DNA from 2 places in the Leucobacter iarius genome. Region 1 is predicted to be linked to the other one. Evidence: predicted binding sites of a transcription regulator. Region 1 holds the regulator's gene; the other holds the start of a gene.
What was found. The regulator LexA, encoded in region 1, represses DNA repair genes until DNA is damaged. The targets are predictions, from matches to a motif close to TCGAACANNTGTTCGA.
Positions count from the first base shown of each region.

Region 2: uvrA (excinuclease ABC subunit UvrA) is a predicted target of LexA. The motif match lies at 1,874-1,889, and genes of this name have one in related genera.

Region 1 covers NZ_BAAAOB010000001.1:1,835,016-1,839,429, reverse strand. The annotation lists gene hisB (imidazoleglycerol-phosphate dehydratase HisB) at 1-281, opposite strand, end outside; gene ABD169_RS08275 (histidinol-phosphate transaminase) at 292-1,443, opposite strand; gene ABD169_RS08270 (LysM peptidoglycan-binding domain-containing protein) at 1,502-1,945, opposite strand; gene lexA (transcriptional repressor LexA) at 2,212-2,877, shown strand; gene lipB (lipoyl(octanoyl) transferase LipB) at 2,979-3,641, shown strand; gene lipA (lipoyl synthase) at 3,677-4,414, shown strand, end outside.
Region 2 covers NZ_BAAAOB010000002.1:210,334-214,747, forward strand. The annotation lists gene uvrA (excinuclease ABC subunit UvrA) at 1-1,842, opposite strand, end outside; gene ABD169_RS10270 (VOC family protein) at 1,972-2,382, shown strand; gene ABD169_RS10275 (helix-turn-helix domain-containing protein) at 2,349-3,143, opposite strand; gene uvrB (excinuclease ABC subunit UvrB) at 3,159-4,414, opposite strand, start outside.

The sequences.
Region 1 (4,414 bases):
CGCGAGATGCCGCGCTTGTCGCCGAGCGCCTCGAGGATCGCCTGTCCGAGCAGGATCCCCGTGTCCTCGACGGTGTGGTGCACGTCGATGTGGGTGTCGCCCGTGGCGCGCACCGTGAGGTCGGTGAGCGAGTGGCGCGCGAACGCGGTCAGCATGTGGTCGAAGAACGGCACGCCGGTCGACACGTCGGCGTCGCCGGAACCGTCGAGGTTGACGTTCAGGGCGATCTGGGACTCACTCGTGGCGCGCTCGAACTGCGCGGTACGCGGGGCTGCGGTCATGATCTCGATCCTACTTGGCGGGGTCCGCGCCGGCGCCGCCCGGGCCGAGCGCGGCGATGGCCTCGATGACGGCCGTGGTCTCGGCGTGCGTGCCGGCGGTGATGCGCAGGTGCCCCTCGATGCCGAGGTTGCGGATCAGGATCCCGTCGGCGCGGAGCGCTTCGAAGGTCGCCGCGGGATCGGTGAACCCGCCGACGAGGAGGAAGTTCGCCCCGGAGGGGTGCACGGTGTAACCGAGCTCGACGAGCGCGGCCTCCAGGCGATCCCGCTCGGCACGGATATCGGCGACGGTGGCGAGCATCTCGTCGGCGTGCCAGACCGCAGCGGTCGCGGCCGCCTGGGTCAGGGCGGACAGGTGGTAGGGCAGCCGGACGAGTCGCAGCGCGTCGACCACCGCGGCATCGGCGGCGAGGTAGCCGAGCCGCACGCCCGCGAAGGCGAAGGCCTTGCTCATGGTGCGGGAGACCACGAGCAGGGGGCGGCCGGGCAGCAGGGCGACGGCGGTCTCGTGCTCGGCGTCGAACTCCTGGTACGCCTCGTCGACCACGAGGATCCCGCCGTACTCGGCGATCGCGTCGTACGCGGCGACGATCACCGCGCGCTCGAGCGGGGTGCCCGTCGGGTTGTTGGGGCCGCACAGGATCGTGACGGTGGGCCGGTGCTCGCGGATCGCCGCGACGACGAGGTCGGGGGTCAGCGCGTAGTCCGCGGGACGCTGGACCGGGATCCAGCGGGTGTCGGTGCCGTCCGCCAGCAGCGGGTACATGGAGTAGGTCGGAGTGAAGCTCAGCAGGCTGCGCCCCGGACCGCCGAAGGCCTGGAGCAGCTGCTGCAGCACCTCGTTGGAGCCGTTCGCCGCCCACACCTGCTCGGCGCGGAGGCCGTGCCCCAGGTAGCCGGCGAGCGCGGTGCGCAGGCTCATGAACTCGCGATCGGGATAGCGATTGACGCCGCGAACCGCCCGTTCCAGTTCGGTGATGATGTCGGCGATGACCGCCTCGGGTAGCGGGTGCGTGTTCTCGTTGACGTTGAGGCTGACCGGCACGGGGTCCTGCGGAGCGCCGTACGGATGCTTGCCGACCAGGTTGTCGCGGAGCGGCAGATCGCCGAGCTCGATTGCGGACGGCGAGGTCGTGGGCACGGTTGCGGGCTCAGAAGTCACTGATCCAGTCTACGGGGCCCCCTGCACCCGCGCCCCCGAGTTACGCCGCGCTCGCGGGCTATGCCCCGGCGGCGAGCTCGGCGTTGGTGCCGATGCCGACCTCGGAGGCGGGCACGACGCCGGTGGCGTGCGAGTAGCGCAGCGGAACCGCGACCGGCTGCCCGGCCTGCACGCCCGATCCGTCGAGCTGGTTGAGCTGCACGATCTCCGCGATCAGGTCGCGGGGATCCGCTTTGGCGTCGAGACGGGTGGCCACGGCCCAGAGGGATTCGCCGGGCTGCACCACGACGTAGCCGAAGTCGGCGGGACGCCCGTCGACGTTCGCCTGCGCCTGCGCGGAACCGAACACGGCAACACCGGCGAGGAGCGCCGACACCGCCAGCGTCGCGAGAGCGCCGAACACGCGGCGGCCGCGGCGCGTCAGACGCAGGCGGCTCTTCGCGGCAGGGACCTGCGCGTCGGTGTGGTGATCGATCGTTGCACTCAGTTCTCGTGCGCCCATGATCGGCTCCTCTCGTACTTCGACGCCGACCCACGGTCGAACATCTGTATCGAATATACGTTCGATACTCGAAACCCGCAACCCTCGATTCGAATCTGTGACCGATATTTTTCGGCGACACTCGAACGTATGTTTGCCGCGGAACCGGACCGCGAACTAGGGTTTCGAACACCGGTAGTCACTGAACCACCGACTACCGACATTCATGATCGGCACCGGGGCGCACCGCCCAGATCACCCGAGCACCACCCGGAGAGAAGGCCCAGATGAGCGAGACGACCCCGAGCCGCCCTCCGAAGCCGCTCACCGAGAAGCAGCAGGCGATCCTCGAGTGCATCGCCCGCTCTGTCGAGTCCCGCGGGTACCCGCCGAGCATGCGCGAGATCGGCGACGCCGTCGGACTCTCCTCGCTGTCGAGCGTCACCCACCAGCTCACCCGGCTCGAACTCGGCGGCTACATCCGCCGCGACCCGAACCGCCCCCGGGCCCTCGAGATCCTGGTCGAACTCGCGCAGACCTCGCAGTCCCTCGGCGACGCCCCGCAGCAGCAGGTCGAGGAGGCCGCGTACGTTCCTCTCGTCGGGCGCATCGCGGCGGGCGTTCCGATCACCGCCGACCAGCAGGTCGACGAGATCGTCCCGCTCCCCCGGCAGCTCGTCGGCGACGGGCAGCTCTTCATGCTCAAGGTCGTGGGCGATTCGATGATCGACGCGGCCATCTGCGACGGCGACTTCGTCGTGATCCGCCAGCAGCGCGACGCCGAGAACGGCGATATCGTCGCCGCCATGCTCGACGGCGAGGCCACGGTCAAGGTGTTCCGCCGCCGCGACGGTCACACCTGGCTGCTCCCGCGCAACAGCGCGTTCGAACCGATCCTCGGCGACCATGCCGAGGTGCTCGGCAAGGTCGTGGCGGTCTTCCGCTCGGTCTGACGACGGAGCGGCACCGCCGAAGGACGCGTCGGGGCGATGGGCTCCGGCGCTTCTTTCGTCGATTTTGATTATTTACACTCAGTCCATCTATTCTGTGAGGCATGTCCGAGACGATCGCGCTCCCCCGCATCCGCACGCACGAAGCGGGCCTCTCCGCACCGATCCCCTACGAAACCGGCCTCGCACTGCAGCGGGAGGCCGTCGCCCGCATCGTCGACGACGGCGACCGCGGCACCCTGCTCCTGATGGAGCACGAACCGGTCTACACCGCGGGACGACGAGCGCTCCCGGAGGAGTTCCCGAACGACGGAACCCCCGTGGTCCCCGTCGACCGCGGCGGCAAGGTGACCTGGCACGGCCCCGGCCAGCTCGTCGCGTATCCGGTGATCCGGCTCCGCGAACGCCTCGGCGTGGTCGACTTCGTCCGCGAGCTCGAACAGGCGATCATCGACGTCGCCGCGGAGTTCGGTGCGCGAGGATTCCGCGTCGAGGGCCGCTCCGGCGTCTGGGCGGATACCGGCACCGTCGCCCCGGCCAAGTTCGCGCAGATCGGCCTGCACACGAGCGGCGGGATCGTCACCCACGGCCTCGCGATCAACTGCAGCAACTCGCTGGATCCCTTCGCCGCGTTCATCCCGTGCGGCATCACCGACGCCGGCGTCACCACGCTCAGCCGGCTCGTCGGCGCCGAGATCCTGCCCGCTCAGGTCGCCCCGTCGCTCGCGACCCGGCTCGCCGCGGTCTTCGCGGAGGTCGCCGAGTGAGCGCCCGCAACATCGGCACCCCGCTCTCGGAGGTGCTGGCCGCCGAGCAGCCGAGCCGAGCCGCCGCCGGAGGGTGCGGCGGCGGGCACGCGGCGAGTCCGGCCGCCGCGACCGGGCCCGCCGTCGAGGGACGCCGTCTCCTCCGCGTCGAGGCGCGCAACGCCGAGACGCCGATCGAACGCAAGCCAAAGTGGATCAAGACGCGTGCCCGCCAGGGGCCGGAGTTCCGCGACGTCCACTCGCTGGTGAAGCGCGAGGGACTGCACACCGTCTGCCAGGAGGCCGGCTGCCCGAACATCTACGAGTGCTGGGAGGACCGCGAGGCGACCTTCCTCATCGGCGGCTCCATCTGCACCCGCCGCTGCGACTTCTGCATGATCACCTCCGGCAAGCCGCTGCCGCTCGATCTCGACGAGCCGAGACGCGTCGCCGAGTCCGTGCGCACCATGGGGCTGCGCTACGCGACCATCACGGGCGTCACCCGCGACGATCTCCCCGACACCGGCGCCTGGCTCTACGCCGAGACGATCCGGCAGATCCACGAGCTCAACCCCGGTTCGGGCGTGGAGGTGCTCGCCGACGACTTGGGCGGTCGTCCCGAGGACCTGGAGCAGGTGTTCGAGGCGGCGCCGGAGGTGTTCGCGCACAATCTGGAGACCGTGCCCCGTATCTTCAAGCGGATCCGCCCGGGCTTCCGCTACGACCGATCGCTCGGCGTGATCGCGCAGGCGCGCGACGCGGGCATGATCACGAAGTCGAACCTGATCCTCGGC
Region 2 (4,414 bases), on a different contig from region 1:
GAGGAAGTCGCCCGTGATCGATTCCCGGTTGTCGAGCAGCGAGGCGTAGTCGCCCGAGTGCACGACGGTGCCGCCCTCGACGCCCGCGCCGGGCCCGATGTCGACGATCCAGTCGGCCGCCTCGATCGTCTCCTCGTCGTGCTCGACCACGATGAGCGTGTTGCCCAGGTTGCGGAGCTTGACCAGCGTCTCGATGAGGCGCCGGTTGTCGCGCTGGTGCAGGCCGATCGACGGCTCGTCGAGCACGTACAGCACACCGGTGAGGCCGGAGCCGATCTGGGTCGCGAGGCGGATGCGCTGGGCTTCGCCGCCCGACAGGGTGCCCGCGGCGCGCGCGAGGGTGAGGTACCCCAGCCCGACCTCGATGAGGAAGTCGAAGCGGAGCCGGATCTCCCGCAGCACCTGGGCCGCGATCTTGGCCTCGCGCTCGGTGAGCTCGACCTGCTGGAAGAAGCGCTGCGCATCGCTCAGGCTGTAGTCGCCGACGCTCGCGATGGACTCGCCGTCGATGGTGACCGCGAGGACCTCGGGCTTGAGCCGCTGGCCGTTGCAGGCGTGGCAGGGCACTTCGCGGAGGAACTCGGCCCAGCGTTCGCGGCGGTTGTCGGATTCCGCCTCGGCGTACTGGCGCTCGATGAACGGGATGACGCCTTCGAAGCCCGAGCTGTACTTCACCTCGCGACCGAAGCGGTTCTTCCAGCGCACGTTGACCTTGAAGTTATTGCCGTAGAGCACGGCGTCGCGCACCTCTTCGGGCAGCAGGCGCCAGGGCGTGTCGAGCGTGAAGCCCAGGTCGCGGGCCAGCCCGATGAGCAGCTTCTCGTAGTACTGGTAGAGGCTCTTGCCCTGGCTGGTCCAGGGGACGATCACGCCCTCCTCGATCGACAGGTCGGGATCGCCGAGCACCAGGTCCTCGTCGACCGACATGCTGGTGCCGAGCCCCGAGCAGGTGGGGCAGGCGCCGAAGGGCGCGTTGAACGAGAAGGTGCGGGGCTCGATCTCGGTGAGGGAGACGGGGTGCCCGTTGGGGCAGCTCAGCTTCTCGCTGAACGTGCGGCTGCGGTCGGCGGCGCCCGCCTCGCGGTCGACGTAGTCGATGGTGACGAGTCCGTCCGCGAGCTTGAGCGCCGTCTCGAGCGAGTCGGTGAGGCGACCGAGCCCGTCGGGGCTGGCCACGAGGCGGTCGATCACGACCGAGATGTCGTGCTTGACCTGCTTCTTGAGGGTCGGCGGGTCGGAGAGCTGCACCATCTCGCCATCGACCAGCGCACGGGAGTACCCGCCCGCCGCGAGGTCCTGGAAGAGGTCGACGAATTCGCCCTTCTTCTTGCTGACGATCGGCGCGAGCACCTGGTAGCGGGTGCGCTCGGGCAGCTCCATGAGCGTGTCGGCGATCTGCTGCACGGTCTGCGACGCGATGCGCTCACCGCACACGGCGCAGTGAGGCACGCCGACGCGCGCCCAGAGCAGACGCATGTAGTCGTAGATCTCGGTGATGGTGCCGACGGTCGAGCGCGGATTGCGGTTGGTCGACTTCTGGTCGATGGAGACCGCGGGGCTCAGACCCTCGATGAAATCGACGTCGGGGCGGTCGACCTGCCCGAGGAACTGACGGGCGTAGGCGCTCAGGCTCTCGACGTAGCGGCGCTGGCCCTCGGCGAAGATCGTGTCGAATGCGAGGCTCGACTTGCCGCTGCCCGAGAGGCCGGTGAAGACCACCATCGAGTCGCGGGGAATCGCCAGATCGACGTTGCGCAGGTTGTGCACCCGCGCGCCCTGCACACTGATGTGCGCATGGGCCGAGCTGGAGCGGACTGGGGTGGTTTCGCGCTTCGAGGTCACCCGACTATCTTATCGAATCCGAGCCAGATATTCGAATACATGTACGAACAGAAGCGTGCGCCCCCGCGCTTCCGCCCCGTGTCCGATTCGTTCAAGACGGGACCGGGTCGACGCTCATAGGCTGAGCGCATGACACTCGCATTCGACTTCATCGGCATCGTGACGGCGGACCTCCCGGCGTCCCTCAGTTTCTACCGAACGCTCGGCCTCGACATCCCGGATGGGCAGGACGATGCGCCCCACGTCGAGACGGTGCTGCCCGGCGGCATGACGCTCGCCTGGGACCCGGTCTCGACCGTGCGGTCGTTCCGCCCGGACTTCGAGCTGCCGACCGGCGAGAACCGGATCGGCTTCGCGTTCAGCGCGGCCACGCCGGCCGAGGTGGATCGCGTCTATGCCGAGATCGTGGACCGGTTCCCCGCCGCGGCGTCGATGGCTCCGTGGGATGCCCCGTGGGGGCAGCGCTACTCGACGGTGCTCGATCCCGACGGCAACTCGATCGACATCTACGCGCCGCTCGCCGCCGAGCCCGCGGCCTGACCCCCGTCGGTGCGGTTCCGGGACGGAGCCGCACCGACGTTCGCCGCGACGAATCGCGCCGGCGTGGTTCCGACGATGCGGCCGAACTCGCGCGTGAGGTGGGCCTGGTCGCTGTAGCCGGTGCGGGTCGCCGCGGCCTCGACGGCGATCCCGGCACCGAGCAGACCGCGCGCGCGTTCGGCGCGCAGCACTCTGCGCAGCGCCGTGTAGCCGTAGCCGAAGTGCAGCAGCATACGGCGCTGCAGCTGCCGTTCGGAGTAGCCGAGGCGCGCGGCCGCTTCGGTGACGGTCGCACCTCGTCGGGCCATGCGGAGCGCCTCGGCGGTCCAGTCGAGTGCGCCGAGTTCGAACGGTTGCGCGGAGCGGGCGCGGAGCGCGATGCGCGGGTCCGTGCCGGGCCGCTCCCCCGCTGCGGTTCTGACGGAATCACCGAGTGCGCGCAGGAGTCGTTCGCCACGACGTCGCACCTCGGGCGCCAGCGCGTCGGCTGCGGGTACCAGGCTGTCGCGCAGTTCGGACGCATCGAGTTCGAGCGCCCGGCCGGCGAGTCCGGGTGCGAAGCGGAGCCCGATCGTTGCGCCGTGGATGCTGCCTCTGCCGAGGAGCCAGCGCGTCGATGGGCCGGCGACCACGAGTTCGTCGTCCCGCAGGATGATGTCGGCGCTGCCGTCGGCGGGGATCACCGTGGGCGCACCGACGCCGACCGAGCGCTCGGAGCGCCAGAGCACTCCGAGCCCGGGGAGCTCGACTTCGCGGTACACGGCGGCGCCTCTGCTCTAGCGGTGCCCGGCCTGGTCCATGCTGCGCAGTTCGCGCTTGAGTTCGGACACCTCGTCGCGGAGGCGCGCCGCGAGCTCGAACTTGAGCTCCTCGGCGGCGGTGAGCATCTGCTGGGTGAGGTCGGCGATGAGCTCCTCGAGCTGGGCCGCACCCTCGCCCGCGATCGCTCCGGCCCGCGCCGCAGCCTTGCCCTTCGCCCGCTGCGGCGAGACCGCCTTGCGCTGCGCGTGGGCGCCGGTGCGCGAGAGCACGTCCTCGGTGTCGGCCGCCTCGCGCGCGAGGAGCTCGGTGATGTCGCCGATCTTCTTGCGCAGCGGGGTCGGGTCGATGCCGTGCTCGGCGTTGTAGGCGAGCTGCTTCTCGCGGCGGCGGTCGGTCTCGTCGATGGCCTCGCGCATGGAGCGGGTGATCTTGTCGGCGTACATGTGCACCTCGCCCGAAACGTTTCGGGCGGCGCGGCCGATGGTCTGGATGAGCGAGGTCGAGGATCGGAGGAAGCCCTCCTTGTCGGCATCGAGGATCGAGACGAGCGACACCTCGGGCAGGTCGAGGCCCTCGCGCAGCAGGTTGATGCCGACGAGCACGTCGAAGATGCCCGCGCGCAGTTCGGTGAGCAGCTCGACGCGTCGAAGGGTGTCGACGTCGGAGTGCAGGTAGCGGACCCGGATGCCGGCCTCTTCCATGAAGGTGGTCAGCTGCTCGGCCATCTTCTTGGTGAGGGTGGTGACGAGCACGCGCTCGTCGCGCTCGGCGCGGATGCGGACCTGCTCCAGCAGGTCGTCGATCTGGCCTTCGCTCGGCTTCACGACGATGCGCGGATCGATGAGCCCGGTCGGGCGGATGATCTGCTCGACGATGCCGTCCGCGCGTTCCATCTCGTACTTGCCGGGGGTCGCCGAGAGGTAGACGACCTGGCCGACCCGTTCCTGGAACTCGGAGAACTTGAGCGGCCGGTTGTCGAGCGCGCTCGGCAGGCGGAAGCCGTGCTCGACCAGGGTCCGCTTGCGCGAGGCATCGCCCTCGTACATCGCGCCGATCTGCGGCACCGTGACGTGCGACTCGTCGATGACGACGAGGAAGTCGTCGGGGAAGTAGTCGAGCAGGCAGTGCGGCGCCTCGCCGGGCTGCCGGCCGTCGATGTGACGCGAGTAGTTCTCGATGCCCGAGCAGAATCCGATCTGCTCCATCATCTCGAGGTCGAAGGTGGTGCGCATGCGCAGGCGCTGCTCCTCGACGAGCTTCGTCTGCTCCT